Regions from separate parts of the Microbacterium longlingense genome, predicted to be linked through region 1. Evidence: riboswitches for the same ligand, from Rfam matches in the RefSeq annotation. Region 1 holds a riboswitch; the other holds the start of a gene.
What was found. Region 1 has a riboswitch for glycine ahead of gcvT (glycine cleavage system aminomethyltransferase GcvT). Riboswitches for the same ligand answer to the same signal wherever they lie in the genome.
Positions count from the first base shown of each region.

Region 2: another riboswitch for glycine. It lies ahead of AC3RXY_RS11700 (DUF5058 family protein); the one in region 1 lies ahead of gcvT (glycine cleavage system aminomethyltransferase GcvT).

Region 1 is NZ_JBYRJA020000006.1:60,959-75,636, reverse strand. It holds gene gcvP (aminomethyl-transferring glycine dehydrogenase) at 1-2,159, opposite strand, end outside; gene gcvH (glycine cleavage system protein GcvH) at 2,241-2,618, opposite strand; gene gcvT (glycine cleavage system aminomethyltransferase GcvT) at 2,615-3,715, opposite strand; glycine riboswitch at 3,768-3,867, opposite strand; glycine riboswitch at 3,868-3,962, opposite strand; gene AC3RXY_RS10105 (PASTA domain-containing protein) at 4,189-4,977, opposite strand; gene AC3RXY_RS10100 (hypothetical protein) at 5,185-5,883, opposite strand; gene AC3RXY_RS10095 (NUDIX hydrolase) at 6,091-6,825, shown strand; gene nadA (quinolinate synthase NadA) at 6,822-8,174, shown strand; gene nadB (L-aspartate oxidase) at 8,171-9,745, shown strand; gene nadC (carboxylating nicotinate-nucleotide diphosphorylase) at 9,745-10,596, shown strand; gene AC3RXY_RS10075 (cysteine desulfurase family protein) at 10,601-11,743, shown strand; gene AC3RXY_RS10070 (glycosyltransferase family 2 protein) at 11,785-12,735, shown strand; gene AC3RXY_RS10065 (zinc-dependent alcohol dehydrogenase family protein) at 12,789-13,805, opposite strand; gene AC3RXY_RS10060 (ABC transporter ATP-binding protein) at 13,926-14,678, opposite strand, start outside.
Region 2 is NZ_JBYRJA020000007.1:129,052-143,729, reverse strand. It holds gene AC3RXY_RS11745 (gluconokinase) at 1-472, opposite strand, end outside; gene manD (D-mannonate dehydratase ManD) at 462-1,700, opposite strand; gene uxaC (glucuronate isomerase) at 1,900-3,297, shown strand; gene AC3RXY_RS11730 (LysR family transcriptional regulator) at 3,410-4,465, opposite strand; gene AC3RXY_RS11725 (YeiH family protein) at 4,545-5,546, shown strand; gene AC3RXY_RS11720 (hypothetical protein) at 5,733-6,437, shown strand; gene AC3RXY_RS11715 (hypothetical protein) at 6,926-7,714, shown strand; gene AC3RXY_RS11710 (L-serine ammonia-lyase) at 7,781-9,148, opposite strand; gene glyA (serine hydroxymethyltransferase) at 9,145-10,479, opposite strand; glycine riboswitch at 10,523-10,616, opposite strand; glycine riboswitch at 10,617-10,706, opposite strand; glycine riboswitch at 11,404-11,491, shown strand; gene AC3RXY_RS11700 (DUF5058 family protein) at 11,635-12,396, shown strand; gene AC3RXY_RS11695 (hypothetical protein) at 12,425-13,159, shown strand; gene AC3RXY_RS11690 (amidohydrolase) at 13,188-14,651, shown strand.

The sequences.
Region 1 (14,678 bases):
TGCTCGGCCCGCTGCGCCTGCGCGTGGCCGGGCAGGAAGGGCGCCAGGTGCGCCTTCGCCGCCACCGGCCCGATGCCGGGGCCGCCGCCGCCATGCGGGATCGCGAACGTCTTGTGGAGGTTGAGGTGCGAGACGTCGCCGCCCAGCTCGCCCAGTCGCGCGTAGCCGATCAGCGCGTTGAAGTTGGCACCGTCGACATAGACCTGACCACCGGCGTCATGCACTGCCCGGGTGATGTCGAGCACGTCCTGCTCGTACACGCCGTGGGTCGAGGGGTAGGTGATCATCAGCGCCGCAAGATCGTCGGCATGCTCGGACACCTTCGCGCGCAGGTCGTCGAGATCGACGTTGCCCCCGTCATCGCACGCCACGACGACCACGCGCATACCCGCGAGGACCGCAGACGCGGCGTTCGTGCCGTGCGCAGACGACGGGATCAGACACACGTCACGCTCGGCCTGCCCGTTCGCACGGTGATAGCCGCGGATGGCCAGCAGTCCGGCGAGCTCGCCCTGCGAGCCCGCGTTGGGCTGCAGCGAGACGGCGTCGTAGCCGGTGACCTCGGCGAGCCACGACTCGAGCTGATCGATGAGCGTGAGGTAGCCCTGCACGTCCTCGGCCGGCGCGAACGGGTGGATCCGAGAGAACTCCGGCCAGGTGATCGCCGCCATCTCGGTCGCCGCGTTGAGCTTCATCGTGCACGAGCCCAGCGGGATCATGCCACGATCGAGCGCATAGTCGCGGTCGGCGAGACGCTTGAGGTAGCGCATCATCGCGGTCTCGGAGCGATGGCTGCTGAACACCGGGTGGGTGAGGTACGCGTCCGTGCGATGCAGCGCAGCGGGGACCGCCGCGATCGGCGCGACGTCGCGGAACGCGATGCCGGAGCCGAACGACTCCCCCGCCACCTCCACCCCGAAGGCCGCGGCGACCGCGGCGAGGTCGGCGGCGGTCGTGGTCTCGTCGGCGGAGACGCCCACCGTGCCCTCGTCCACCAGACGCAGCAGGTAGCCGGCGTCCTTCGCCCGCGCCACCACGGCAGCGGCATCGACGCCGGTGACCTGCACCGTGTCGAAGAACGCGTCTGTCACCAGTTCCCGGCCGGCGCCGCGGAGCACGGCGGCGAGCGCCTCAGCCTTCTGCGCGGTCTCGGTCGCGATCCGGCGAATGCCGTCCGGGCCGTGGTACACCGCGTACATCGATGCCATGACGGCCAGGAGCACCTGCGCCGTGCAGATGTTCGATGTGGCCTTCTCCCGCCGGATGTGCTGCTCCCTCGTCTGCAGGGCCAGCCGGTAACCGGGGTAGCCCGCAGCATCCTGGGAGACGCCGACGAGACGGCCGGGAAGCTGGCGCTCGAGCCCGGCGCGCACCGCCATATAGCCCGCATGCGGGCCGCCGAAGCCGAGCGGCACGCCGAATCGCTGCGTCGTGCCCACCGCGATGTCCGCGCCGAGCGAGCCGGGCGAGGCCAGCAGCGCGAGCGAGAGCAGGTCGGCGGCGACCACGGCCTGACCACCGGCGACGTGCACCGCGTCGATCACGCCGGACGGGTCCCACACCCGGCCGGAGGCACCCGGATACTGGATGACCGCTCCGAAGATCCCGTCGGGGAGCACGCCGCCCCCGGCGAAGTCGACCTCGACGACCTCGATCCCGAGCACCTCGGCCCGGGAAGCCAGCAGGGCCTTGGTCTGGGGCAGGGCGTCTGCGTCGACCGCGAAGACGTCGCCGCCGCCGCGGACCGCGCGCCGCGCGACCAGCATCGCCTCGACCACGGCGGTGGCCTCGTCGAGCATGGACGCGTTCGCGGTGGCGAGGCCGGTGAGGTCGGTCACCATCGTCTGGAAGTTGATGAGCGCCTCCAGGCGCCCCTGCGAGATCTCCGGCTGATACGGCGTGTACGCGGTGTACCACGAGGGGTTCTCGAGCACGTTGCGGCTGATCACCGACGGGGTCAGGGTGTCGTAATAGCCCAGACCGATCATCGCGCGGCGCACCGTGTTCTGCGCGGCGAGGCCGCGCAGCTCCGCGAGCGCCTCCGCCTCCGTCGCCGCGGCGGGGATCGCACTGTCGGCAACGGCGGCGGCATGGATCGACGCGGGAACGGCCGCCTGCACGAGCGCATCGAGCGTCTCGTAGCCGAGCGCGTCGAGCATCGTGCGCTCGGCAGCCGCATCCACGCCGATATGGCGGTCGGCGAACAGATCGCCTCGGGTGTTGTCCTCGGCCACCGCCGATCAGCCCTCGGTGTGGGCGACGTACGCGTCGCGGCTGAGGAGACCGTCCAGAGCGCCCGCTGCGACGCGGACCTTCAGGAGCCAGCCGCCGTCGAACGATGCCGAGTTGACCAGCGACGGATCGGCGACGACATCGTCGTTGATCTCGACGACCTCGCCGGATACCGGCGCGTAGAGCTCGGCGACCGACTTGGTCGACTCGATCTCTCCGACGACGGTGTTCGCCGCGATCGCGGTACCCACCGCCGGCAGCTCGACGAAGACGACGTCGCCCAGCTGCTCAGCGGCGTAGTCGGTGACGCCGATGGTCGCCACATCGCCCTCGAGGGCGACCCACTCGTGCTCTTCGCTGTAACGGAGCGTGTTCAGATCGGTCATTTCGTCCTCCGGTAGAAAGGCAGGTCGGTGACGGTCGCGGGGATCTTGGTGCCGCGCACGTCGAGGAACAGGTCGGCGTCGGCCGCCTGCGGGTCGATGAAGGCCATCGCGATCGGGTGGCCGAGGGTGGGGCTGAGCGCACCACTGGTGATCTCGCCGACGACAGCGCCGTCGGCGTCGGTGACCGCGTAGCCCGCGCGGCCGGCGCGACGTCCCTCGGCGGTGAGACCGACGAGCACGCGCGCGCCCTCGGCGGGCTCGATGCCGTCCTTGCCGACGAAACGCTCCTTGGCGGCCACCACCACGCGCCCGAGACCGGCCTGCGCCGGCACGATGTCGAGGGAGAGCTCATGGCCGTACAGGGGCATCCCCGCCTCGAGGCGCAGCGTGTCGCGAGCAGCCAGCCCGCACGGCACGAGACCGTGCGCGGCACCGGCCGCGACGACGGCATCCCACAGCGCCGGCGCCTGCGCAGCGGGCACCAGCAGCTCGAATCCGTCCTCGCCGGTGTACCCGGTGCGCGCGATCAGCAGCGGCTCTCCCGAGAACAGGCCGTCGGCCCAGGCGTAGTACTTCTGCTCGGACCACGGCACCGAGACCGCGGAGATGCCCGCGGTCTCGGCGACGATCTGCTCGGCCGCGGGGCCCTGCACGGCCAGGAGCGCGTAGTCGTCGCTGACGTCGACGACCTCGACGGCGAAATCGGCGGCGCGCTCGTGCAGTGCCTCGGCGACCGCGGCGCGGTTGCCGGCGTTGGAGATGATGAGGAAGCGCTCGTCGGCGAGCCGGTAGACGATGACGTCGTCGATGATGCCGCGGGGCTCGGCGAGCAGCAGCGAGTACTTCGCCTTGCCCACGGACATCGCGGACAGCCGCCCGGCCAGGGCGTTGTCGAGGTAGGCGGCAGCGTCGGCTCCCTCGACCGTGAACTCGGCCATATGCGAGATGTCGAACAGGCCGGCGCTCTCGCGCACCGCATGGTGCTCGGCGAGATCGGAGGTGTAGCGCACCGGCATCTGCCAGCCCCCGAAATCGGTGAAGGATGCCCCGAGCGCCTCGTGGCGCTCCCTCAGGGGCGTATAGCGGGGTTGGGTCATGAGCTCTCCCTCGTCGGATATCGGCATCCGACCGGATGACCGGATGCCGGAGAACTCCCCCTCTGTCATGGGCCTGAGAGCTTCGCACGGGCGCGGGGCCCGGCTTTCACCGTCGGCACGACGCCGGAGACGACGTCGTTTTTCAGAGCGGCCGGGTGCGAGCGGTACGCGTACCTGAGAGATTGGCGGGGAGGCTTGCTCCTTCGGTGCCCGGCCTGTTTCACCGGGGCTCTCCCGCACACACCATGCGGCCTGTCTTCACTTGTTCCCCTAGGGTACCGCGCCACGGGTCCGGCCCGATACGCCTGATCGGGCGGTGCGCGGACCGGCCGAGTGGGCCCGCTCCGGGGGGGGGGGCACACTCCCCCACTCAGGCAGATCCCGCCAGCCCAGCCGCGCACCGCCGCAACGGCGGGTCCGCGGGATTTGCGCGCACGATTCTGCCGGAGTTCGGCACGGCGCCGGATCCCGGCTCAACCGCGCGGGTTCGAGAGCCGCGGGTCACCGAGAACGAAGACCGCGTCGGAACCGGTGAGCGTGACGTCGATCGTGAGGCGGAGCACGCCGTCGACGTTGAGCGCGTCGATGGTCACCGGCTGCCCCAGCGCGAGGTCGGACGCCGAGAACAACGACCGGCCGTCCTCGGCCCGGATGTCGATCGCCGCTCGCGCGTCGCTCGAGGCGAGATCGGACACGCCGGCGACCGCGTCGAACTGCGCATACCCGCGCCCGAGGTTGTACGACACCGAGACCGGCCCGGCGCTCCAGGTCGGTTCGATGACGATCGCCTGGGTGTACTGCCGACCGTCGACCTCAGCAGGTTCCACCCGGACGCGGGTCTGGTCACCGCGCTCGACGGGATCCATGTCGGCGAGATACGTCGCCGCATCCCGACGGGCCACGTCGAGCGTCACCACCGCCTCATTGAGCGCCCCCGGCTCCGGGCGCTGCGCCACGACCGTCCCGTCCGCGGCGCCCTGCTCGGCGACTTCACGCTCCGCCACCTCGAACCCGGCCTCACGCAGGGCCTTCTTGGCCGCACTGACCGGCTGTCCGACGACATCCGGCACCTCGATGCTCCCCGTCGAGATCGTCAACACCACGAGCTCGCCGACCGCCGACCCGGCGGCAGGGTCCTGCGCGAGCACGACGCCGGCGACTCCCGCGTCGCGCCGCTGCTGGAGCGAGATCGCCGCGTTCGGAGCCGCGCCGAGGATCATCGCCCGCGCCTCTTCCTCGGTGACGCCGACGACGGAGGGCATCAGCGCCCGCTCGGCGTCGCTCCCCGCCGCTCCGCCGGGAGCATCCGCCGGCGGCGGTCCCGGCGGAGCGCAGCCCGCCAAGAGCGCCGTGGCAACCAGGACGGCTGCGATTGCGGAGCGCGAGGTGCTTTTCATGGTTCCCCCCGATGCGGTCGCCGTCTCCCTGTCGACGACGACCTCTGTGTGATGGCTCGTGTTTCTCGTCCGCTATGTCTTCCTGACGGTGACCGCGATGGCCGGCGAGTCGCAGTCCGCCCCGGCTGCAGGCAGCGCGCGCAGCGTGAAAGCTCCCGATCCGTCCGCCATCTCGACGACGACACGCACCGGGGTGATCCCCTCCACGGTGCGCTGCGAGCCTCCGCTTTCCACGAGGACCGCACGGCCGGCACCGGCGTGATCATCCAGGCCGAACCAGAGCTCGACGGCGGGCGGAGCGTCCGGCAGCACCACATCGACCCCGATGGCGTCGCCGGGGCATCCCTCCGCAGCGATCCGATAGCTGGGCCGGGCAGCCGGCGCCCCGCCGACCAGGAGCGTCTCGATCTGCGGCTCCGGGTCCAGCCGCAGCTCGCCGCGGGATGTCGCGGCAACCGATGGTCCGCCCTGCTTTCCGGAGGGCTCCGGGCTCCCGGTGCCGCCGGGCCAGAGCACGAGAACCAGAAGCAGGACCGCCCCCGCGACCACTGCTGTGGCCACCGCACGGACCCAGCGGACCGCGCCATCCCGGCCGGATTTGCGGGCCGTCCTGTCCGGACCGCGGCGGCGCAGCACGGAGAAGGCCCACTGGAGCAGGAACGTCAGCGCGGCGACGAGCAGCGCCAGCCGCACGCTTCCCACCACACCGCTGAAATAGTCGACGATTCTTCCCGGCATCTTTCCCCCCGGCGCGGCGAGCCCGGTACGCACGCGCAGCCATAGCGTACTCGCCGCGCCGCGGTCCTTTCCGAAGTCAGGCAGAAACGGCGCCGCGCGGCTGCTCCGGCCCGCCGCGCCGCCGACGGCGCGGTTCTGCCTGAGTTCGGCAAGGCCGAACCCCGAGCAGTCTGCACGAGCGGAGGGCGGCTTGCACTTCGAGTCATGCTGACACTAAGATCGCCGCAGGAGGTTAGGGTCATGACGACACGAAGTGGGGCCGAACACCGCGATGCCATCCGCGTCGCCGTATCGACCGTGATCATCACCCTGCGTCGCGACAGCGACGGGCGCGCCCGCCTGTGCCTTCCTCTGGTGCGCCGCACCCGCGACCCGCACCGCGACCAGTGGGCGCTGCCCGGCGGATGGCTCGCCACCGCCGAGAGCCTGGAGGACGCCGCCTCCCGCACGCTCGCCGAGACGACCGGCCTCGCCCCCAGCTATCTCGAACAGCTGTATGCGTTCGGTGCCGTCGATCGCTCCCCCACCCGCGTCGTGTCGATCGTGTACTGGGCGCTCCTGCGCGCCGACGAGGTCGACGCCCAGAGCGCCGCCTACCGTGCCACCGGTCTCGCCCCCGAGAACGTGCACTGGTTCGACGCCGACGACCTCCCCGCCCTCGCCTTCGACCACAACCAGATCGTCGAATATGCGCTGTGGCGGCTGCGCAACAAAGTCGGCTACAGCCGCATCGCGCACGGCTTCCTCCCCGAGGAGTTCACCCTGTCCGACCTCCGCGAGGCCTACGAGACGATCCTCGGACGCCCCCTGGATCCCGCGAACTTCCGCCGTCAGGTGGAGGCCGCTGGCCACCTTCTGCCCACGGAGAGGTTCCGCACCGGATCGCACAGACCGGCGCGCCTCTACCGCTACAACACCGCCGTGGAGCTCGCCGAGCGCGGCCCGCTGGCCCCCGAGGAGACGAGAACGCCATGACTCCTGCATCCCTGCCCACCCCTGCCCTGCGCGACCCGTCGGTCGACCATCTCATCCACCGGATCGTCGACGGCGACCCCGGCCCCGCCGACGACGGCGTCTGCAGCACCGACCTCGCCGTCGGCCCCTGGGACTTCGACACCCGCCCCGGATACGGCCCCGGCTCGTCGATGGGCGATGTCATCCCCACCGGCGCTCCCCGCCAGGGCGAGCTGCCCGCCTCCTACCGCGACGCTGCGGAAGAGGAGCTCGACGCCCGGATACGCGCCGCGAAGGAGATCCTCGGCGACCGCGTCGTCGTGCTCGGCCACTTCTATCAGCGCGAGGAGGTCGTCCGTCACGCCGACGCCGTCGGCGACTCGTTCCAGCTCGCCAATGCCGCCCTCGAATACCCCGATGCGGAGGCGATCGTCTTCTGCGGCGTGCACTTCATGGCCGAGACCGCTGATCTTCTCTCCCGCCCGGAGCAGGCGGTGATCCTGCCGAACCTCGCCGCCGGATGCTCGATGGCCGACATGGCCTCGATCGACGAGGTCGAGGAGTGCTGGGAGCAGCTCGAGGACGTGCTCGGGCCGCTCGACGAACCGGACTCCGAAGGTCTCGTTCCGGTGGTGCCGGTGACCTACATGAACTCCTCCGCGGCGATCAAGGGGTTCGTCGGCCGTCACGGCGGGATCGTCTGCACCTCGTCCAACGCACAGACCGTGCTCGACTGGGCGTTCGCGCGCGGCCGCCGTGTGCTGTTCTTCCCCGACCAGCACCTGGGCCGCAACACCGCCAAGGCGATGGGCGTGCCGCTGGAGCAGATGCCGATGTGGAATCCCCGTCGTCCCCTGGGCGGCTCAACGGCGGCGGACCTGCAGGACTCCCGGGTCATCCTGTGGCACGGGTTCTGCTCGGTGCACCGCCGTTTCACGGTCGCCCAGATCGATCGCGCCAGGGTCGAGCATCCGGGTGTCCGCGTGATCGTGCACCCCGAGTGCCCGATGGAGGTCGTCGACGCGGCCGACGAGGCGGGTTCGACCGACTACATCCGCCGGGCGATCGACGGGGCGACCGAGCCCGCCGTCTTCGCGGTGGGCACGGAGATCAACCTCGTCCGGCGCCTGGCTGCGCAGTACCCGCAGCACGAGGTGTTCTGTCTCGATCCGGTGGTCTGCCCCTGCTCGACGATGTACCGCATTCACCCCGGCTACCTCGCGTGGGTGCTCGAAGAGCTCGTCGCGGGGCGGGTCCAGAACCGCATCCGCGTGTCGGACGATGTGGCTGTCCCCGCCCGGCGTGCGCTCGAGCGGATGCTCGTGGCCAAGCCGCCCGTGCCCGCACCCGCCGAGCAGGAAGCCCGATGAGCGCGCACGTGCTCGTGGTGGGCAGCGGCATCGCCGGGCTCACCGCTGCCCTGCACGCTCTCGGTCACGGCTGCCGGGTCACGGTCGTCACCAAAGACGTCCTCGACCACGCCAACACGCGCTTCGCGCAGGGCGGTATCGCGGTGGTGTCCTTCGACGACGACCGGCTCGACGACCATGTGCACGACACGCTGGTCGCGGGGGCCTGGCTCAACGATGCGGAGGCGGTGCGGACCCTTGTCGCCGATGGTCCTGGCCGGGTGCGCGAGCTCATCGAGCTCGGCGTCGACTTCGACCGCGATGAGAACGGCGTCTTTCACCGCGGCCTCGAGGCCGCGCACTCCTACCCGCGGATCCTGCACGCCGGCGGCGACGCCACCGGGAGCGAGATCGAGCATGCCCTCGTGCAGCGGCTGCGCGCCAGCGAGGCGCGCGTGGTCGAACATGCCTTCCTCCTCGATCTCGTGGTCGAGGCCGGTCGTGTCACCGGTGCCGAGCTGCTGATCGGCGACGCGCCGGGTGTGACCGGGCATCGTGAGACGGTCCGCGCCGACGCCGTCGTGATCGCCACGGGCGGTGCCGGCGAGCTGTACGCCCACACCACCAATCCCCCCGTCGCGACCGGCGACGGCATCGCCGCCGCGATCCGCGCAGGCGCTGCGGTGAGCGATCTGGAGTTCTTCCAGTTCCACCCCACGATCGTCGCCGCCGGAGAAGCCTTCCTGGTCTCCGAGGCCGTCCGCGGCGAGCGCGCCGTGCTCATCGACGAGACCGGCCGGCGCTTCGCGTTCGATGCCCACCCCGACGGTGAGCTCGCTCCGCGCGACATCGTGGCCAGGGCGATCGCCGATCGGATGGCGGCCCAGGACGGGCGCCCGGTGTTCCTCGACGCGCGCGGACTGCGCGCCACGGCCGCGGAGCGCAGAGCATTCCTGGCGGAACGCTTCCCGACGATCGACGCCGCCCTGCGCGAGCGCGGGATCGACTGGGCCTCCGAGCCGGTGCCGGTCACCCCCGCAGCGCACTATCTGATGGGGGGTGTGGTGACGGACCTCGACGGCCGCACGACGCTTCCCGGGCTCTACGCGGTCGGCGAGGTCGCGCGCACCGGGGTGCACGGCGCCAATCGTCTGGCGAGCAACTCGCTCCTCGAGGGGGCGGTGTTCGGTGCGCGTGCCGGCGCGGCGGTCCTCGCCGACCTCACTGGTCCGGACGAGTGGAACCCGCCAGGAGCCGTACCCGGACCACTGCCGTCTGTCGCCCCCGATGCCGCCGCTGAGCCGTTCACCCGCGGGGCCCTGCAAGAGCTCATGTGGTCGGATGCCGGCCTCGTCCGCGACGAAGCCGGACTCGCCAGGGCGGCCCGCACGATCGCGGCATGGCGCGCCCGCGCGCGCACGCCGGTGACCGAACGAGACCACGAGGACGAGAACCTGCTCCTCGTCGCCGCGCACGCGGTCTCCGCCGCCCGCGCCCGCCGAGAGTCGGTGGGCGCGCACTACCGCAGCGACTATCCCCCGCTGGCCGCTGTCGACCACCCCGCCGCAGACGCCGTGATCGGAGCCGCCTGATGCTCACCCCTGCCACCATCGACCGCGTCGTCGCCGCCGCTCTTGAGGAGGACGCCCCCTGGGGCGATGCCACCAGTGCCGCCCTGATTCCGGCGGATGCCCGCGCGCAGGCCGACCTCGTCGCGCGGGAGGAGGGGGTGTTCTCGGGGGGCGCGGTCTTCGCCGCAGCGTTCCGGCTGACCGATCCGGCCGTGGAGGTCATCCTCCCCGTGGCCGACGGCACCCGGTTCCTCCCCGGGGACGTGCTCGCCACGGTCTCCGGCTCGGCGCGCAGCGTGCTGACCGCCGAGCGCGTGGGGCTGAACTTCTGCCAGCGCATGTGCGGGATCGCCACGCTCACCGCGGCCTACGTCGCCGCGGTGACCGGCACGGGAGCGCGCATCGTCGACACCCGCAAGACGACCCCGGGCCTGCGCGCCTTCGAGCGGCATGCGGTGGCCAGCGGCGGGGGCGGCAACCACCGGTTCTCGCTGTCCGACGCCGTGATGGCCAAGGACAACCACCTGGGCGTGCTCACCCGGCGCGGGGCCGATCTCGCCACGGCGCTGCGGGCGGCCGTCGACACCCTGCCGCACACGATGCACGTGGTCGTGGAGGTCGACCGGCTGGATCAGATCGAGGCCGTCATCGCCGGGGGCGCCGACACCGTGCTGCTGGACAACTTCTCCCTCGACGACCTCCGCATCGCGGTGGCCCAGATCGGCGACCGCGCCGTGTGCGAGGCCTCCGGCGGCGTCACGATGGAAACGGTGCGCGCGATCGCCGAGACCGGCGTCGGCGTGATCTCGGTCGGCGCGCTCACCCACTCCGCCCGTGCCCTGGATCTGGGGCTCGACCTGCACGTCGGCTGAGTCCATGCTCTATCTCGACAACGCCGCGACCACGCCGGTCCGGCCCGAAGCGCTCGAGGCGATGATGCCGTTCCTCCGCGGCGTCTTCGGCAACCCGTCGAGTCATCACACCATCGGCGAGGCTGCGGCGGCGGCCCTCGACGACGCCCGCGCACGCGTCGCGGCGATGCTCGGAATGCGGCGGGGCGACGTGGTCTTCACCGCCGGCGGCACCGAGGCCAACAACCTCGCGCTCAAGGGCATCCTGCTCGGCGCCATCGGCTCGGGGTCGCCGCGGCGCGGGCTCGTGACGAGCGCCATCGAACACGAGTCCGTGATCGCTTCTGCGGCGCACCTCGCCCGGTGGCACGGTGTCGCGACCACCTTCGCGCCCGTCGACGGCCTCGGCATCGTCGCCCCGGAGGCGCTCGCCGCGCAGGTCGGCCAGGACACCGCGCTGGTCTCGATCGCTTACGCGAACAACGAGGTCGGCACCGTGCAGGACATCCCGGCCCTGACTGCGGTCGCCCATGACGCCGGGGCCCTGCTCCACACCGACGCCGTGCAGGCGGCCGGATGGCTCCCGCTCACGGGGCTCGGAGCGGATGCCGTCTCGGTGTCGGGGCACAAGGTCGGCGCCCCCAAGGGCATCGGCGCGCTCGGCGTGCGCGGACGCATCCCGCTCGAGCCGCTGCTGCACGGGGGTGGCCAGGAGCGAGCGCGGCGCAGCGGCACCGAGAATGTCGCGGGTGCCGTGGCGCTCGCGGTCGCACTCGAATGCGCGGAGGCGGAGCGGGCCGCGTCGTCGTCGCAGGTGTCCGCCTACCGAGACGCGCTGGTGGGCGAGGTGCTGTCGCGGGTGCCGCGAGCGCGCCTGACGGGGCACCCGTCTGCGCGGCTCGCGTCTGTCGCGAGCTTCACGTTCGCGGGCGTCAACGGCGAGGCCGTCCTGCTCGAGCTCGAACGCCGGGGCGTGGTCTCGTCGAGCGGATCGGCGTGCGCGGCCGGCAGCGATGAGCCGTCCCCTGTGCTGCTCGCACTCGGTATCGCGCCGGATGTCGCCCGCACCTCGGTGCGCATCACCCTCCCCCACACGCTGATCGGCCTCCCTCCCGCCGCGCACCTCGCTGCCCTGGTCGCCGACGCCGTGCGCACCCTCACCTCCTGAGCACTGCCCCTGGGCAGGAGTGGTCGGCCTAGGATTTGGGGGTGTCAGACCCCCTCCTGACGATGATCGTGCCCGGACGCGACATCGCCGCCTTCGCGCCCGCCGCGATCGCCTCCCTCCGCGCACAGACCGAACCACGCTGGCGCGCCGTGCTCATCGACGACGGCTCCCGCGACATCACCGGGGAGATCTTCGCCGCCGCCGCCGCGGCCGATCCGCGCTTCGTGGTCGTTCATCACGAGGCATCGCGCGGGCTCGGAGCCGCACGCAACGTCGGCCTCGACCTCGTCGACACCCCCTTTCTCGGCTTCCTCGACGCCGACGACGCCCTGACCGCGCACGCCATCGAGCGCATGCTGACGACGCTGTGCTCGACGGGCAGCGACTTCGCCGCCGGCGCATACGTGCGTCTCCGCGCCGACGCCGACGGCGTCTACCGGCCCGGCCGGGTGCAGCCCTGGACGGCCGCGGCGACCTCTCCGGCCCGCGAACGCACCAACATCCACCTCCACCCGGCCGCATCGGCGAACATCGTTGCCTGGTCGAAGATCAGCCGAACCGATTTCTGGGCAGCTGAAGCCCTGCGTTTCCCCGAGGACGTCGCCTACGAGGATCAGATCGTCGCCCAGCGGATGTACACCCGCGCCCGCGCCTTCGACGTGATTCCCGATGTCATCGCCCACTGGCGGTTGCGCACGGACGGCAGCTCGATCACGCAGTCCAAGCATCGCCGCACGGTGATGCACGACTACTTCCGAGCACTGCTGGGCGGCATCGACGTACTGCGAGAGGCCGGCGCGACCGCGGCCGTGCGCGATCGCGTCCGCCTGATCCTGTCGATGGACATCCCCTCGCTCACGGCGCACGCCGATGGTCACCCCGATCCGCTCTACCGCGCCGATCTCGACGCCTTCGCGGCCGGCATCCGCGCGCTCCCCGAGGCTGCCGGCATCGAACCAGACGCCGCGCTGCCGGCAGCGCTGGCCTGGTAGCACCGACGCCCGGCGTCAGCGTCACCATCTCCCGGCGAGGACACCGGGGCCGCTCACGGCCGCAGGAGCACCTTGATCGCGCGACGCTCATCCATCGCGGCGTACGCCTCGGCGACCTCGGACAGCGGCAGGGTCAGATCGAACACCGGGCTCGGGTCGAGTCGCCCATCGAGCACCCGCGCCAGGAGGTCGGGCAGGTAGGCCCGCACCGGAGCGACTCCACCGCGCAGTCCGACGTTGCGCCAGAACATGTGCTCCTGAGGGATGTCGGCCACATGCGGCACCCCGACCCACCCCACCGTGCCACCGGGTCGGGCGCTGCGCAGCGCCTGCACGACGGATTCCTGGGTGCCGACGCACTCCAGGACCGCATCAGCCCCGATACCGTCGGTCAGCTCCTGCACCTGAGCGATGCCGTCGTCGCCCCGATCAGCCACGATGTGCGTCGCGCCGAACCGGCGCGCGACATCCTGCCGATCGGCGTGCCTGCTCATCGCGATGATGCGCTCAGCCCCGAGGGCAGACGCCGCGAGGACGCCGGAGAGCCCCACCGCGCCATCGCCGACGACCACCGCCGTCGACCCCGGTCGCACGCCGGCGCTCACCGCCGCATGCCAGCCGGTGCACATCACGTCGGACAGCGCCAGCAGGCCGGGGATGAGCGCGTCGTCCGGGCGTGACGGCGTGACCACCAGAGTGCCATCGGCCAGCGGCACGCGGATCGCCTCGGCCTGACACCCGTCGTAGGGGCGCTTGTGCAGGCAGTTGGAGGTCATGCCTGCCCGGCACACGGCGCACGCATTGCACGAGGTCGAGAACCCGCCGATCACGAAGTCGCCGGGCTGCACCGTGACGACGTCCGCACCGACCTCCGCCACGACACCGACGTACTCGTGACCGATCGGAACCGGCCGCGGAACGTCACCGATGCCGCGATATCGCCAGAGATCCGATCCGCACACGCACGCCGCGACGGTGCGCACGATGGCGTCACCCGGCTCGAGGATGGCCGGGTCGGCTCGCTCCTCGTATCGCACGTCTCCTGGCCCATGAATCACCGCGCCGCGCATCTCTGCTCCTCTCCGCGCCGTCGGGCATGCGCCCGACGCGCACCTGTGCACCTGCTTCGTCCATGATCGCCGCGATCTCGCGAGCGGGGCGCACCTGTGCGAGCAGGCTGCCCACGGGTGTCACTCCGCGCGCTTGGCCGCGGCCAACTGCTCGGCGGCCAGGGTGGCATACAGTCCCCCCGCGGCCAACAGCTCCTGGTGCGTGCCCGACTCGACGATGCGCCCGCCCTCGACCACGTGGATGCGATCGGCGGAGACGACGGTCGACAGCCGGTGCGCGATCGACAGCGTCGTGCGCCCGCGCGACGCGGCCTCCAGCGCCTCCTGCACGATGCGTTCCGACACGGTGTCCAGCGCGCTCGTCGCCTCGTCCAGGAGCAGCACCGGCGGATCCTTCAGGAGCACGCGCGCGATGGCGATGCGCTGCTTCTCCCCGCCGGAGAGACGGTAGCCCCGCTCGCCCACGATCGTGTCGTAGCCGTCCTCGAAGCCGGCGATCACGTGGTGCACGTTGGCGGCGCGGCATGCGGCCTCGATCTCCTCGTCGGTGGCGCCGGGCTTGGCGTAGCGCAGGTTGTCGCGGATCGTCGCATGGAACAGATAGGTCTCCTGCGAGACGATGCCGATCCGATCGATCACCGACTCCCGGGTGAGCGTGCGAACGTCCGCCCCCTCGAACAGCACCCGACCCGCCGCAGCCTCGTAGAGCCGGGCAGCGAGATACAGGACGGTGGTCTTGCCCGCACCGGACGGACCGACGAAGGCGACGTGGGAACCCGGCTCCGCCACGAAAGAGACGCCGTCGAGGGTCGGTCGCGACTCCGGCGCGGCATCGGGATAGCGGAAGACGACGTCCTGGAACTCGACCTGGCC
Region 2 (14,678 bases), on a different contig from region 1:
TCCGCTCGACGATCGTGTCCAGGTCGTCGGATGCGTCGACGTGAAGAGCTGCCTCGTCCGGGCCGGGGGACTCATAGGCCTGCAGCTGCGATGCGATCAGGGAAGACGGGAAGAAGTGGTCATCGCGATGCTCGACCCTGCGGGCGAGAAGCTCCGGCGGAGCCTCGAGCGCGACGATGCGCACGTCGGGGGCCGCCCGGCGCAGGACGTCGCGGTATGCCCGCTTGAGCGCGGAGCAGGCCACGATGATCCTGTTGTTCGTGGCGAGCGTGCCCCCCACGGCCGAGAGCCAGGGCCAGCGGTCGTCGTCGTCGAGCGGGACGCCGTCGGACATCTTGCGGCGATTGGCCGGCGGGTGCAGGTCGTCGGCGTCCACGAAGGTCGCATCGACCGCTGTCGCCAGTCGCGTCGCGACAGCGGTCTTGCCGGCGCCGCTCGGCCCCATCACGACGACGCGAAGGTCACCAGTCATGAACGGTGCCGTCGGCCAGCCGGTTGTAGGGGAGATATGCCGTCTGGTACGGGTAGCGTCCGGCCTCGTCGACGTCGAGCTCGACGCCGAGGCCCGGCGCGTCGCCCGGGTGCAGGTAGCCGTTCGCCCACGTGAACGACTGCTGGAAGACGCTGTCCGTCTTGCTGCCGTGTTTCATGTACTCCTGGATGCCGAAGTTATGGATGGCGAGCCCGAGGTGCATGGCCGCTGCCATCCCGACGGGGGAGATGTCGGTGGGCCCGTGCATGCCGGACTTGATCTGGTACTGGGCAGCGTAGTCGAGCACCTTCTTCAGATGGGTGATCCCGCCGGTGTGGGTCACCGCGCTGCGGACGTAGTCGATCAGCTGCTCTCGGATGATCTGCTGGTAGTCCCAGACCGTGTTGAAGATCTCCCCGATGGCCAGCGGTGTGGTCGTGTGCATCCGCACCAGGCGAAGGGCCTCCTGGTTCTCGGCGGGCGTGACATCCTCCAGCCAGAACAGGTCGTAGGGCTCCAGGGATTTGCCGAGGCTGGCCGCCTGGATCGGCGTCAGCCGATGGTGGCTGTCGTGGAGGAGCGGCAGCTCGGGCCCGAACTCGTTGCGGACGGCCTCGAAGACCGTGGGCACGTGGCGGAGGTAGCTGCGGGTGTCCCAGTCCTCCTCGTTGGGGAGCGCACCCCGCTGCGCCGGCTCGTGGTCGTAGCGCACCCCGCTGTTCGCCGCGAAGGTCGCGTTCGACGCGATCCCGTAGATCGACTCCAGTCCGGGAACGCCGGTCTGGATGCGGATGGCCCGGTAGCCCTGCTCCTGGTGCGACCGCACCGAGTCGAACAGCTCCGCCGTGCTCTTCCCGGAGGCGTGGCCGTAGGCCAGGAGGCCGGTGCGCGACGCTCCCCCGAGCAGCTGGTAGACCGGCATGCCGGCGACCTTGCCCTTGATGTCCCAGAGAGCCATGTCCACGGCGGCGATCGCCGCCATGGTCACGGGTCCGCGGCGCCAGTAGGCGCTCCGGTACAGGAACTGCCAGGTGTCCTCGATGCGCTGCGGATCGCGACCGATGAGGAGGGGGACCACATGGTCGGCGAGGTACGCCACGACGGCGAGCTCCCGGCCGTTCAGCGTCGCGTCACCGATTCCGACGACGCCGTCGGACGTGGTGAGCCTGAGGGTGACGAAGTTGCGGTCGGGGCTCGTCACGATGACTTCGGCCCTGTCGATCTTCATGGGGTCGTCCTTTCCGAATGCTGCGCTGGGACTGGTCGTTTCGTGTAGCATAACCAGATGTCAACCGATTGCCAAATAGGTCCGCAAGGACTGTTTTTGCCTGATATCTTGGGCGGCAAGCGATTGACACAACCGATGGATCCTCTGGGTGTCAGATCCGTCGTGTCGACCGCGCACCCGCGTGAAGAAGGGAATCCCCGTGCTTCTGCACCTCAGCCCCGACCGGTTGTTCCCGGCCGACCCCGCAACCCGCCGCATCGCCAGAGACCTGTATGAGGCCGTGCGCGCGGCGCCCATCCTCTCTCCGCACGGGCACGTCGACGCCGGCCTGCTCGCGCAGGACGCGGCGTTCTCCGATCCGGCCGACCTGCTGATCGTCCCGGACCACTACGTCCTGCGACTCCTCCACGCGCACGGACTGGGGCTCGACGAGCTCGGTCGCGGCGTCGACGCGCCCGACGCCCGGGACATCTGGCGCCGCTTCGCCTCGGGCTGGACCCTGTTCGCCGGAACCCCGGTGCGCGCGTGGTTCGAGGACACCCTGCACTCGGTGTTCGGGATCGACGAGCACCCGTCCGCGGCCAACGCCGATGAGCTCTTCGACGCGATCGCCGGCTGGATCGCCGACCCGGCCTCACGCCCGCGTGCGCTGATGGATCGCTTCGGAATCGAGGTGCTCGCGACCACGGACGACCCTGCCGACACGCTGAGCGCGCATGCCATGCTCGGCGCAGACGACACTTTCACCGGGCGGGTGCTGCCCACTTTCCGTCCCGATCGCTTCTTCGACCCGGCGGCCGACGCCTGGCGGAGCGCGCTGGACGAGCTCACCGCCGCGAGCGGCATCGACACCGGAACGGCGGCGGGGCTGATCCGAGCGTTGGAAGACCGTCGCACCCACTTCCGCGCGCTGGGTGCGACAGCCACCGACAGCGGCGTTCTCGACGCCTGGGCGACGCGCCTCGGTGCAGCAGAGCTCGAACGCATCCACCGGGCGGGCCTCGCGGGCGAGGCGACTCCGTCGGAGGCCACGGCGTATCGCCGACACATGCTGTGGGAGATGGCCCGGATGGCGAGCGAGGACGGTCTGGTGATGCAGCTGCATCCCGGTGTCCTGCGCGGACACCACCGTCCGACGACGCAGCGCTTCGGTCCGGACACCGGTCACGACCTGCCGCTGTCGACACGGTTCACCGAGCCGCTGCGGGAGATGCTCGGCGACTTCGGCACCAACCCGACGTTCCGCATCGTGCTGTTCACCGTCGACGAGACGGCGTTCACACGGGAGATCGCGCCGCTGGCCGGGTTCTATCCCTCCGTCTTCGCCGGAGCGCCGTGGTGGTTCCTGGACAGCCCGGACGGCATTCGGCGCTTCCGCGAGGGGGTCACCGATTCGGCGGGCTTCTACAAGACCAGCGGCTTCATCGACGACACCCGGGCATTCCTGTCGATCCCTGCGCGGCACGACGTCTCCCGCCGGATGGACGCCGGATGGCTCGCTGAGCTGGTCGTGACCGGACGCCTGGATGAGGAGGAAGCGGGCACGATCGCGCGCGATCTCGTCGATGCCATCCCGCGGGGCGTGTTCCGGCTCTGAACGACTCTCCCGTGCGAGGAGGGCAGCCCGGCCCGGCCCGGCTGGGATGCCCTCCTCGCCCGGGAGCTCCCCCGCCGGGATCCTCCGGCCGGGGTTCTCAGACCCCGGGCGCTCAGGCTGCAGGCTCGGGGGGTGTCGTTGCGGGATCGTCCGCGTTCGATCCGCCGCGATCCTGCGGCAGCAGGCCGCGGTGCGATCGCACGCTGCGCACCAGGCCGGCGGCATCTGCACGCTGCGGGACGTCATCGCGCCAGACCGCGTTGAGCGCGCGAGTGAATCCGACTCCCGAGACGGCCACGGCCCGGAGCGTTCCCCGTGCCAGGTCGGTGTCCACGGCGAGCCGGGAGACCACGGCGACGGCTTCGCCGTGGCGCACGGCGGTGAGAATCGCCGAGGTGGAGCCGAAGGCGGGCAGTCGTGCGGGCAGTGTCACGCCGGCTGCGCGCAGGGCGTCCTCGATCACCTCGAGGGTGCCGGAGCCGCGCTCCCGCACGACCAGTCCTGCCCGCACGAGGTCGGCCGGCGTCACCGTCGGCGTGTCATCGAACCACGGGTGCCGTGGCCCGACGACCGCCAGCAGTTCATCGCGGCCGACGGAGAGGCGCGCCAGTCCCGCCCTGATCCGGTTCCCCTCGACGAAGCCGACATCGGCCGCGCCGCTGCAGATCCAGGTCATGACCTCTTCGGAGTTCCCCACCGACAGCGTCACCTGGCCGGGGGTGATCCACCCCGAGATGCGGGGGTCGGCCAACCAGCGGGGGACGAGCTGTTCGGCGATCGTGAGGCTTGCCGCGATGCGCAGCCGTCCGGAGCGCTGCCGGGGGACGTCGGCGATCGTCTGGGCGAGCGTGCGGCTGGCCGCCAGGACGCCGGCGGCCGACTGGGCGACGGCCCGCCCCTCTCGGGTCAGGGTCGTGCCGCCGGCCCCGCGGGAGAGCAGGGGGAAGCCGACGGTCGCCTCGAGCTTCGCCAGGTTGGCGGACACCGTGGGCTGGCTCAGTCGCAGGTGCCGCGCCACCGCCCCGAGCGATCCCTGTGCCTCGAGCTCGACCAGCTGTCGCAGCACCGCGAGGGTGATCCGTGCGTCCAGCTCCGGCGAACCGCTTTCCGGCGTTGCGGGGTCTTCCGGGGATGCGGGGCCTACCGGGGATGCGGGGCCGTGGGGCATAGACGAAGCCTATGCCCCACGGAGGGGTTTGGGCGTTCCGCAGCGCACGGAAAGCCAGCAGGCTGGACCCGTGACGTCGATGATTCTCCCCGCTGTCCGTGCGCACGCGCCCGTCGCCGTGGTGACGCTGGTCTCTGCGCTGGGTATCCTCTGGTTCGCCAGTGCGGTGCCGGTGCTGTCTGCGCTGCTCATCGCGATCGTCGTGGGAGCGGTCCTGGGTAATCTCCGCGTCGTGCCGGCCTCGGCGGCGGGCAGCATCTCGTGGACGTCGAAGAAGTTCCTGCGGCTGGGGATCGTCCTGCTCGGATTCAAGCTGTCGCTGACGAGCCTGATGCAGATCGGCGGGCCGGGGATCGCGGTGCTGCTGATCACCGTGGTCGTGACCTTCCTCGGCACCGTGTGGATCGGGGGTCTGCTGCAGGTTCCGCGCGTGACGCGCATGCTCGTCGCGACCGGGTTCTCGATCTGCGGTGCGTCGGCGGTCGCGGCCATGAGCAGCATCGTCGACCCGGAGGGCAAGGCGGAGGAGGACACGGCCCAGGCCATCGCGCTCGTGACGATCTTCGGGACCATCGCCATGCTGGCCCTGCCTGTGCTCTCGCCGCTGCTCGGGCTGACCGACCTGCAGGCGGGCGTCTGGGTGGGCGCCAGCGTTCACGAGGTCGCGCAGGTCGCTGCCGCCGGCGGCATGATCGGTGCGGCGGCGCTGACGGTCGCCGTCGTCGCCAAGCTCGGGCGCGTGGTGCTGCTGGCGCCGTTGATCATGTCGGTGAGCGCTGCGGAGAGCAGAAGGTCCGGCCGTGATGTGAACGCGAAGCGCCCGCCGTTGATCCCGCTGTTCGTGGCGGGTTTCCTCGCGGCTGTTGTCGTGCGGACGGTGCTGCCGCTCTCGCCCGAGGTCTTGCAGGCGGCCGACCTCGCAGCGAACGTGCTGCTGACCGCCGCCATGCTGGGTCTCGGCTTCGGAGTGAACATCGCCAAGCTCATCGCGACGGGCTGGCGGCCCTTCGCTCTCGGTGCGATCTCGACCCTGGTGGCAATCGGAACGGCGCTCGCGAGCATCGTGCTTCTGGGGCTGTGAGGCGGTCCCGCAGAGACGCGGGTGCGCCATCGCGGTCAGTCTTCTTCGTCAACGAGAGTATTCAGCCGTCCGTGGCAATAGCGCAACGCCGCAGTTTGCAACGCTGACAAGGTCGCTCCGTTCGGGCGACCAGAAATCGATCCGGAGTGTTTGCGTGCTCCGGCGCACCACGGAGTTGGGGGAGACATGAAGAATAAAACGCCAGAGCCATCCACGGTCACACGTCGAACAGTTGTCAAGGGGGCGGCATGGTCGTTGCCGGTCATCGCGGCATCGGTGACCGCGCCGCTCGCAGCGGCGACGACAGGCGGTGAAAACGAGGAGCCATACTGCGCTAACGCGGCAGACTTCCGGGACGCGCGGATCTCGACGGAACCGGTTGACCAGCCGACGATCACAGAGGACTTCGGGCCGGGTACCGCCGTCGGGTACCTCTATGACCCGTCCGACTTTCCGGACATTAAGGTGCGAATGACAGCGTCTTTCACCTACATAGGAAGTCAACCCCTGGATCTCAGAACTTTTGTGATCGAGTCGAGGGGTAGGTGGTTGGACACTGGAGGCGACCCTGATCGGACGTACGGGGACTACACGGCCATCGCGGACACCGTAGAAGTATTGTCACCTGCGGGCCTTGCTGCTGTGAGCCTCAGGGGATGGGGTGGTCCGACAAGCCCCAATCCCAATGCCTTCTTCAGGCTGACGACGGGAAATTCGGATGAGGTCCTTCCGAGCGGCACGACGGTGACTGTCACGTGGCAGGTCAAGAAATCCAGGTCGTTTAGTGGAACTTATACGGCCAGTGACAAGCCAACCGCGATGCTCATCATGTGCAATGATGTTTGCCATCTGGAGGAGCGACCAGATGCCAGCTATAATTGGATAAATTGAATCCCGATATTCATTTAGGGGCGGTATCCGATAACATAAGTCGTGGGTTGCGCCGTGTGGTTCTTGGCATCCTCGGCGTTGCTGACGCATCGCACCTACTACCCACGTGCCCAGCGCACGCGCACGGCGCTCATCCGCCCTGTGCGATCGTTGCTGATCTGTGCTCAGCCCCGTAGCTGGACGATCCGGATCGCATCGCCACCAGCCGGGGGGGGACAACGCCATCGCGGAGTGCGCATCCGGTGCGGTGCGGGCAAGGTAGGAGTCAGGTGATCCCGCAACGCGGCGCGCCGTGTTGCGGGATCACCAACCGGAATCCGGGCGAGCTCTCGCCCCCGAATCTCGAGAATGATGGTGTCCGTCATGCCCAACATGGGGCCCCTGCTCGAGGGGCCACCCCGTCCCACAGCCGATGAGCGACGGCTGCTGGTTTTCGACCCAAGACGAATGCGCCCGGAGGAACTGCGCCGGATGATGGGGAGGGCGGGGTGTTTTTCGAATCTCTGGATCCGGCGGCCACGGTCGCCCGGGTGATGCGTTTCGATCGTTTCGCGATCCTCTCCGTCTCGTGCCCGGGCGGCTCCGCGCTCTGGCGGCCGAGCGCGGATGTGGGAGCGCACCGTTATGTGGTGGTCTTCGTTTCCCGTGGCAACCTGGTTGTCACGGCGGCCGCGCATCGCTATGCCGCTCTCGAGGGGGCGGTGGTCGTGTTCTTCCCGGACGACGAGTTGGTTCGGCTCTCGGCAACCACGCCGGTGGAAGCTCTGGCGTTCAGCTTCGATGCGGACGAAGTCGCTCCGCTGACGCTCTCCGCCGACACCCTGCGCGTCGGTTACCCGGAGTCGGCCATCTTCGCCGCGACCTATTCCGCCCTTCAAGCTACGATCGCGGCAGAACCGGTCTCCGACCCGGCGATAACGTTTGCCGTGAAGGTCATGCTCAACGGCATCGCCCGAGCTCTGATCAAGTCGCTCGTGGTGCCCGCAGACACGATCGTCGAGGCCGTCGCGCGCATCGTGGACGAGCAGCACACGGACCCGGCTTTGGGGCCAGACGGGATCGCCACCCAGCTGCGAGTCTCCAAGAGCACCCTCTTCAAAGCCTTCGCGGGGCAGCCGTACTCGCTCGCCGAGACCCTTCGCCGGCGCCGCGCGGAAACCGCCGCCATGATGATCGCGCGATCACCCGGCATGTCGCTGTCCGAGGCCAGCCGGCATTCCGGGTTCCGGTCGCCCAACACGCTGCGTCGCGCCCTCGACGCCTACGGCTATGAGTGATCCCTTTCCGGGCGACACCGCCCGGAAAGGGATGGTCGGTGCTCGATCCGCCCGAACCCGCATCCCTCAGCACTCCACGACGTTGACGGCGAGGCCGCCCATCGCCGTCTCCTTGTACTTGCTGCTCATATCGCGACCGGTCTCGCGCATCGTCGCGATCACATCGTCCAGGGAGACGCGGTGTGAGCCGTCTCCCCACAGCGCCATCTTTGCGGCGTTCACGGCCTTCGCCGCCGCGATCGCGTTGCGCTCGATGCAGGGGATCTGAACGAGGCCGCCGATGGGATCGCACGTGAGCCCGAGGTTGTGCTCCATCGCGATCTCGGCGGCGTTCTCGACCTGACGGGGCGTGCCGCCCAGCACCTCGGCGAGCCCCGCCGCGGCCATGGACGAGGCAGATCCGACCTCGCCCTGACAGCCGACCTCTGCGCCGGAGATGGACGCGCGCGCCTTGAAGAGCACCCCGACCGCCGCCGCGGTGAGCAGGAAGGGAACCGTCACCGCATCCGCGCCGAGCCGCTGGCCCTGCGGGGTGTAGCGCGTGGCGTAGTGCAGCACCGCGGGGACGATGCCGGCAGCACCGTTCGTCGGGGCCGTGACGACGCGACCCCCCGAGGCGTTCTCCTCGTTGACGGCGAGCGCGACCAGATTCACCCACTCCTGCCAGAGGGCCGGGTCGCTGCCGTCCGGGTCCTGTGCGAGGAGTCGCGCGTGCCACTCCGGCGCGCGCCGGCGCACGCGCAGGCCGCCGGGCAGCACGCCGTCACGACGGACGCTGCGTGCGACGCAGTCCACCATGACGTCGCGGAGGTGGAGGATGCCGCTACGCACGTCCTCCGGGTCGCGCGCTGCGGTCTCGTTGCGGAGCATGACCTCCGAGATCGGAGCATCCAGGCGATCGCAGTGCGCCAGCAGCTCGGCCGCTGTCTCGAACGGGTACGGGGTCGGGGCTGCGGTGGCGGCCGCCTGCGCGGTGTCGCCCTCGCGGGTCACGAATCCTCCGCCGGTGGAGTAGTAGACGGCCTCGTCGAGAACCGTGCCGTCCGCCCGTAGGGCGCGCAACCGCATGCCGTTGCTGTGCCCCGGCAGCTCGGTGAAGGGATCGAGCCGAATGTCGTCCTCTGAGAACGCGATCGTGCGGACTCCGCCCAGGAGCAGCCCCTCGTGATTCTCGAACGCCGCGCGGCGGGACTCGACCTGCGCGGGCAGCACCGTCTCGGGGCGCCACCCCTCCAGGCCGAGCAGCACCGCGGTCAGCGTGCCGTGTCCGCGTCCGGTCGCCGCGAGCGAGCCGTACAGGGCTACCTCGATCGTGTCGGCCTCGTGGGCGTCGATGCGTGCGATGAAGTCGGCGGCAGCCCGCATCGGGCCCACCGTGTGGGAACTGGACGGCCCGATGCCGACGGTGAACAGGTCGAAGACACCGACGTTCATGCGCTCGTCGCCGAGAACGGCGCGAGCCCGGGGTAGAGCGGATGCGCCGCGGCAAGCGCGTCGACGCGGGCGCGCAGCGGGGTGAGGTCGTCGCCGTCCGCGGCGATGAGGGCGCGGGCGATGACGTCTGCGACCTCCTGGAAGGCCGCTTCGCCGAATCCGCGCGTCGCGAGGGCGGGCGTGCCGATGCGCAGGCCACTGGTGACCATCGGGGGCCGGGGGTCGTTCGGAACCGCATTGCGGTTGACGGTGATGCCGACGCTGGCGAGCCTGTCCTCGGCCTGCTGCCCGTCGAGGACGCACGCGCGGAGATCGACGAGCACCAGGTGCACGTCTGTCCCCCCGCCGACCACCGAGATCCCGGCGGCTGCGCAGTCGGGCTCGGTGAGCCGTGCGGCCAGCGCCCTGGCCCCGTCGACCGTGCGGACCTGTCGTTCGCGGAAGTCGTCTGTCGCGGCGACCCCGAGCGCAACCGCCTTGGCCGCGATGACGTGCTCGAGGGGGCCGCCCTGCTGGCCCGGGAAGACAGCGGAGTTGATCTTCTTCGCGATGCCGGGATCGTCGGTCAGGATGAGTCCGCCGCGCGGCCCACCCAGGGTCTTGTGCGTGGTGGTGGTGACCACGTGGGCGTGCGGCACGGGGGAGGGGTGAACCCCGGCCGCCACGAGTCCGGCGAAGTGCGCCATGTCGACGAGCAGGAACGCGCCCACCTCGTCGGCGATCTCGCGGAACGCGGCCACGTCGATGACGCGCGAGTGCGCAGACCAGCCGGCGACGATGAGCTGGGGACGGTGCTCCCTGGCGAGCTCGCGCACCTCGTCGATGTCGATACGGAAGTCGTCTGCACGCAGGTGGTACGGCACCACGCGGTACAGACGCCCGCTGAAGTTGAGCCGCATCCCGTGGGTGAGGTGCCCGCCGTGCGCCAGGTCCAGCCCGAGGATCGTGTCGCCCGCCGTGAGGAGCGCATGCATGGCGGCCGCATTGGCCTGCGCGCCCGAGTGCGGTTGCACGTTCGCGTACGCCGACCCGAAGACGGCCTTTGCCCGCTCGATCGCCAGGGTCTCGACCTCGTCGATGAACTCGCAGCCGCCGTAGTAGCGGCGCCCGGGGTAGCCCTCGGCGTACTTGTTGGTGAGGACGGAGCCCTGTGCCTGCATGACCGCGAGGGGGGCGTGGTTCTCCGACGCGATCATCTCCAGGCCGGTGCGCTGACGTTCGAGCTCACGGTCGATCGCGGATGCGACGGCCGGGTCGAGGAGGGCGAGGGGCGCGGTCAGGGGATCGATCGGGGAAACAGAGTCGATCGTGGAAACAGGGGTGGGTGACATGGCGGAACTCCTGGGTCTGCACGGCGTGCGGATATGGGTGAGTTCCTCCCCCTCTGTCATTGGCCTGAGAGATTTCACGCGAGCGGTTCGCGCTTGCCCCGTCGGCGGGTGCTCGACGCACCGCTTTTCAGAGTGGCCTGATCGTCTCGGTACGGGGGCCTGAGAGATTCCGGAGAGGGGTTGCTCCTACGGCAGCCGGCGATGCGGCGTTCTCCCGAGACGATGCGCGGCCCGGTATTCGGTTGCGCGGCGAGCCTACGCAGGCAGCTCCGACGCTGTCAAGGGAGCCGCCGCAATCCCCGGCGGGTGGTGAGCAGCGGCGTGGACCCTCCCCGGGCGGAGGGGGCGCCGCGACGTGGAGCGGCGAGCACACGGTCCCAGGCCTCGTCGTCCGTGGCGGCGACGCGTCGCGCCGATGTGCAGGAAGGCGAACGTCAGGGCGCGGGACAACCGCGTGTTTCCGCTGAAGAGCGGACGGTTCTGCGCGAGTCGCGAGAACAACGCAGCCGCCTTGCGGTCGATGGCCGGGTACGCCTCGTCGCCGCACATCGATGCTGTGGCCGCGCGAGCGCCGAGAACGGCAGCTTTCGATTGCTTATGCGCCGGCTGAGACATGCGACGACGGTGAGAGCCACCGTGGGCTCGATGCACTCGTTCAGGCCTCTTCGAGGCCGCGGAGTGTTTCTGTGTATCGCCTGGTGACGTCGCCGTCCGATGGTGCACGGGCACGACGTCGTCCGAGTCGAACGCGCGGCCGCTCGTCTCGGCACGGAGTCTGAGAGATTCCGGCGCAGGGCGGCGATCGGTAACGCGGCTGTTACAGGATCGATACAGACACGCAATCGGACACTGTCCATAATGTGTGCAACACAACCGAACACCCTTCGCACCGGCCACCGAGCTCCACGGCGGCGACCGGTCGTCGAACAGCCGTCGGGGAGAGTTCCGCAGCAGCGGACGCCGAAGGGGCAAGTACCCGCAATCTCTCAGGCACCAGGACCCGCGGCTGGGGAACTCTGGAGAGCGGCCCGACGTGGGGCCCGCCGAAGGGGAAGAAGCGTCACAAGCGCGACACTCTCAGGCTCAAGGACAGAGCGGGCAGGCACCTTCGCTGCGCATTCCCGCGTGGCGACCATCTCCGCCTCTGGAGTCCCCATGAATCTGCCTTCTGCCACCATTGTTTCGGACTCGACGGATATTCTCGCCGTCGCCAACTCCCCCGTGCTGTGGATAGCCGTCGTCGGCGTCTTCGGCCTCATCCTCACCCAGACAGTCATCTACTACCTGGCTGTACGCAAGGCCGCTCCTGCGGTCGGCATGAGCCCTCACGACGTACGCCGTTCGTTCCGCGCAGGTGCGGTCGTCTCGATCGGACCGTCGCTGGCGGTCGTCCTCGTCGCGGTCACCCTGCTGAGCGTGTTCGGAACACCCGGCGCGCTCACCCGCATCGGTCTCATCGGATCGGCGGCGTTCGAAGTCGCCGGCGCCGGCATCGTCGCCGATACCCGCGGTGTCGCCCTCGGCGGTGAGGGCTACACGCAGGCCGTGTTCGCCACCGTCCTGCTGTGCCTCGGCATCGCGGGCAGCGGATGGATGATCGTCACTCTTATCGCCACTCCTCTCCTCAAGAGGGGGACAGGCAAGCTTGCCACGAAGACCACCGGACGAGCGGCCACCGCGATGGCCGTGATCCCCGCAGCGGCGCTCATCGGAGCGTTCGCCACCTTCGGGATCCAGCAGCTGACGAGGGGCATCGCTGCCGCGACGGTGGTGACCGCGAGCGCTCTCACGATGCTGATCTGTCTCTGGGTTGCGAAGAAGACCGGCCAGAGCTGGCTCCGCGAGTGGGGCCTCGGTTTTGCGCTCATCGTCGGCATCGTCGTCGGCATAGTCGTCAGCGGCGCAGGCATCGCCTGACCGCGACCCCACTCAGACGAGGACACTCATGACCACGCACACAGCTCCTGAGCAAGACGCAACAGCGGCCTGGTCCGCTTTCGACAAGACGACCTCGCGGTGGGGGAGGATCACGATGATCGGCGCCATGATCGTCGTGATCGCCGGGCCGGGAATCGTCGCATTCCAGCTCGGCGTTCCGCCGTCATGGATCGTGACGGGCGTGCTGGCGATCGCCGCGGCTTTCGGGGTGATCTGGTTCGTCGAGCCGCTGTCGTACTTTCCCATCCTGGGCCCGGCGAGCATGTACCAGGCCTTCATGATCGGCAACATCTCGAACAAGCTGCTCCCCGCGGCGATCGTTGCGCAGTCGAGCATCGACGCCCGGCCGGGCACGAAACGCGGTGAGCTCGCGGCGGCTCTCGCCATCTGCGGCGCGGCGCTGACCCATCTGCTCTCCCTGGCGATCTTCGTGGGAGTCCTCGGCAGCCTCCTGCTCGCGCTGATCCCGCCGGAGATCACCACCAGCGTCCAGACCTTCGTGCTCCCGGCGATCATGGGCGCTGTGATCGTGCAGCTGGTGGCGAGCAACCCGCAACCGCGCACCCTGCTCATCGCTGTTGGCGTGGCGCTCACCGTCACCCTCCTCCTGACCCCGCTCATCCCGGTGCTCGCGCCGTTCGGCATCGCGATCGCGGTCATCCTGACCATCTTGCTGGCGCTCTTCCTCCCCGGCGGCGCGAAGACGACAACCGAGAAAGACAACCCCCAGCCGGCCGCATGAGGCCGGCACGGAAAGAAAGGCAGGGACGATGACAACGACATCTGTCGAAGACGCGAGTTCGGTCGCGCAGCTGGCCCCGCTCGTCGATGAGCTCAGTCCGCGATTCACTCGTCTCAGTGACGAGATCTGGGATGACCCGGAGCTGCGGTGGGAGGAACACCGTTCCGTCGCGCGCCAGATCGCCGCCGCGCGGGAGTTCGGCGCGCGCATCACGGAGCACGTGGGCGGAGTGCCCACCGCGTTCTCCGCCGAGTGGGGCTCCGGCGGTCCGGTGATCGCCTTCCTCGGCGAGTACGACGCGCTTGCCGGGCTCAGTCAGGCGGCCGGGGCGGCCGCGCCAGCACCAGACCCTGGCAGCACGTCCAGCGCCGGTCATGGCTGCGGCCACAATCTGCTGGGTGCTGGTTCGCTGCTGGCCGCGGTTGCCGTGGCCCGCCACCTCGAGTCGACCGGCGTTGCGGGGACCGTGCGGTACTACGGCTGCCCGGCCGAGGAAGGTGCCGCCGGCAAGACGTTCATGGTGATCGGTGATGCCTTCGCGGATGTCGACGCCGCCATCACATGGCATCCGATGGATGCCATGTCGACCGAGCAGTGGCTGAGCCTCGCTTACACGCAGGCATACTTCCGCTTCCGCGGCGTCCCCTCGCACGCCGGTGCGGCCCCGCAGCATGGGCGCAGCGCGCTCGATGCTGCGGAGCTGATGAACATCGGGGTCAACTTCCTCCGCGAGCACATGGAGGACACCGACCGCATCCACTACGCCTTCACCGACGCCGGAGGTCCGTCGGCGAACGTCGTCCAGCCCACCGCGGAGCTCTACTACATCGTTCGTTCTGCCCGCGTGGCCACGATGCGCACGCTGTTCGACCGGGTCACGCGTATCGCCGAGGGGGCGGCGCTCATGACTGATACCCAGCTGGAGGTCGTCTTCGACGGGGCGTGCGCCGAGCTGCTGCCCAACCGCGTTCTTGAGATCGCCCTCTACCAGAACGTCCGGGAGCTCGGCGGCGTTCCCTTCGATGACGCGGATCAGGTGCATGCGCGTGCACTGCAGGCGGCACTTCCGCAGGAGTCCGTCGATGCTGCTCGTCGCAAGCTGGGGGTGGGGGACGATGCACCCGCGCTCTTCGACGGGGTGAGCCCGCTGAACGACCCGGAGCGCCGGCATCAGATGACCGGGTCCACCGACGTGGGCGACGTCAGCTGGGTGGTGCCCACCGTGCAGATCATCGGTGGCACGCACGCCGTCGGGACCCCGCCGCACACGTGGCAGTTCGTCGCCCAGGGTAAGAGCCCCGCCGCGCACAAGGGCATGGTCCACGCGGCCACCGCGATGGCGGCGACGGCGACAGACCTGTTCACCGACTCCGAGCTCCTCGCCGCCGCCCGAGCCGAGTTCGCGTCGGTGATCGCCGAGACCCCGTACGATTGCCCGATTCCCGCCGGCGTGGTTCCTCCGCCGCTGCGCCCCGGCTACGCACCCGCGTGACCGGCCCGGATTCCCGACGCTGATCCT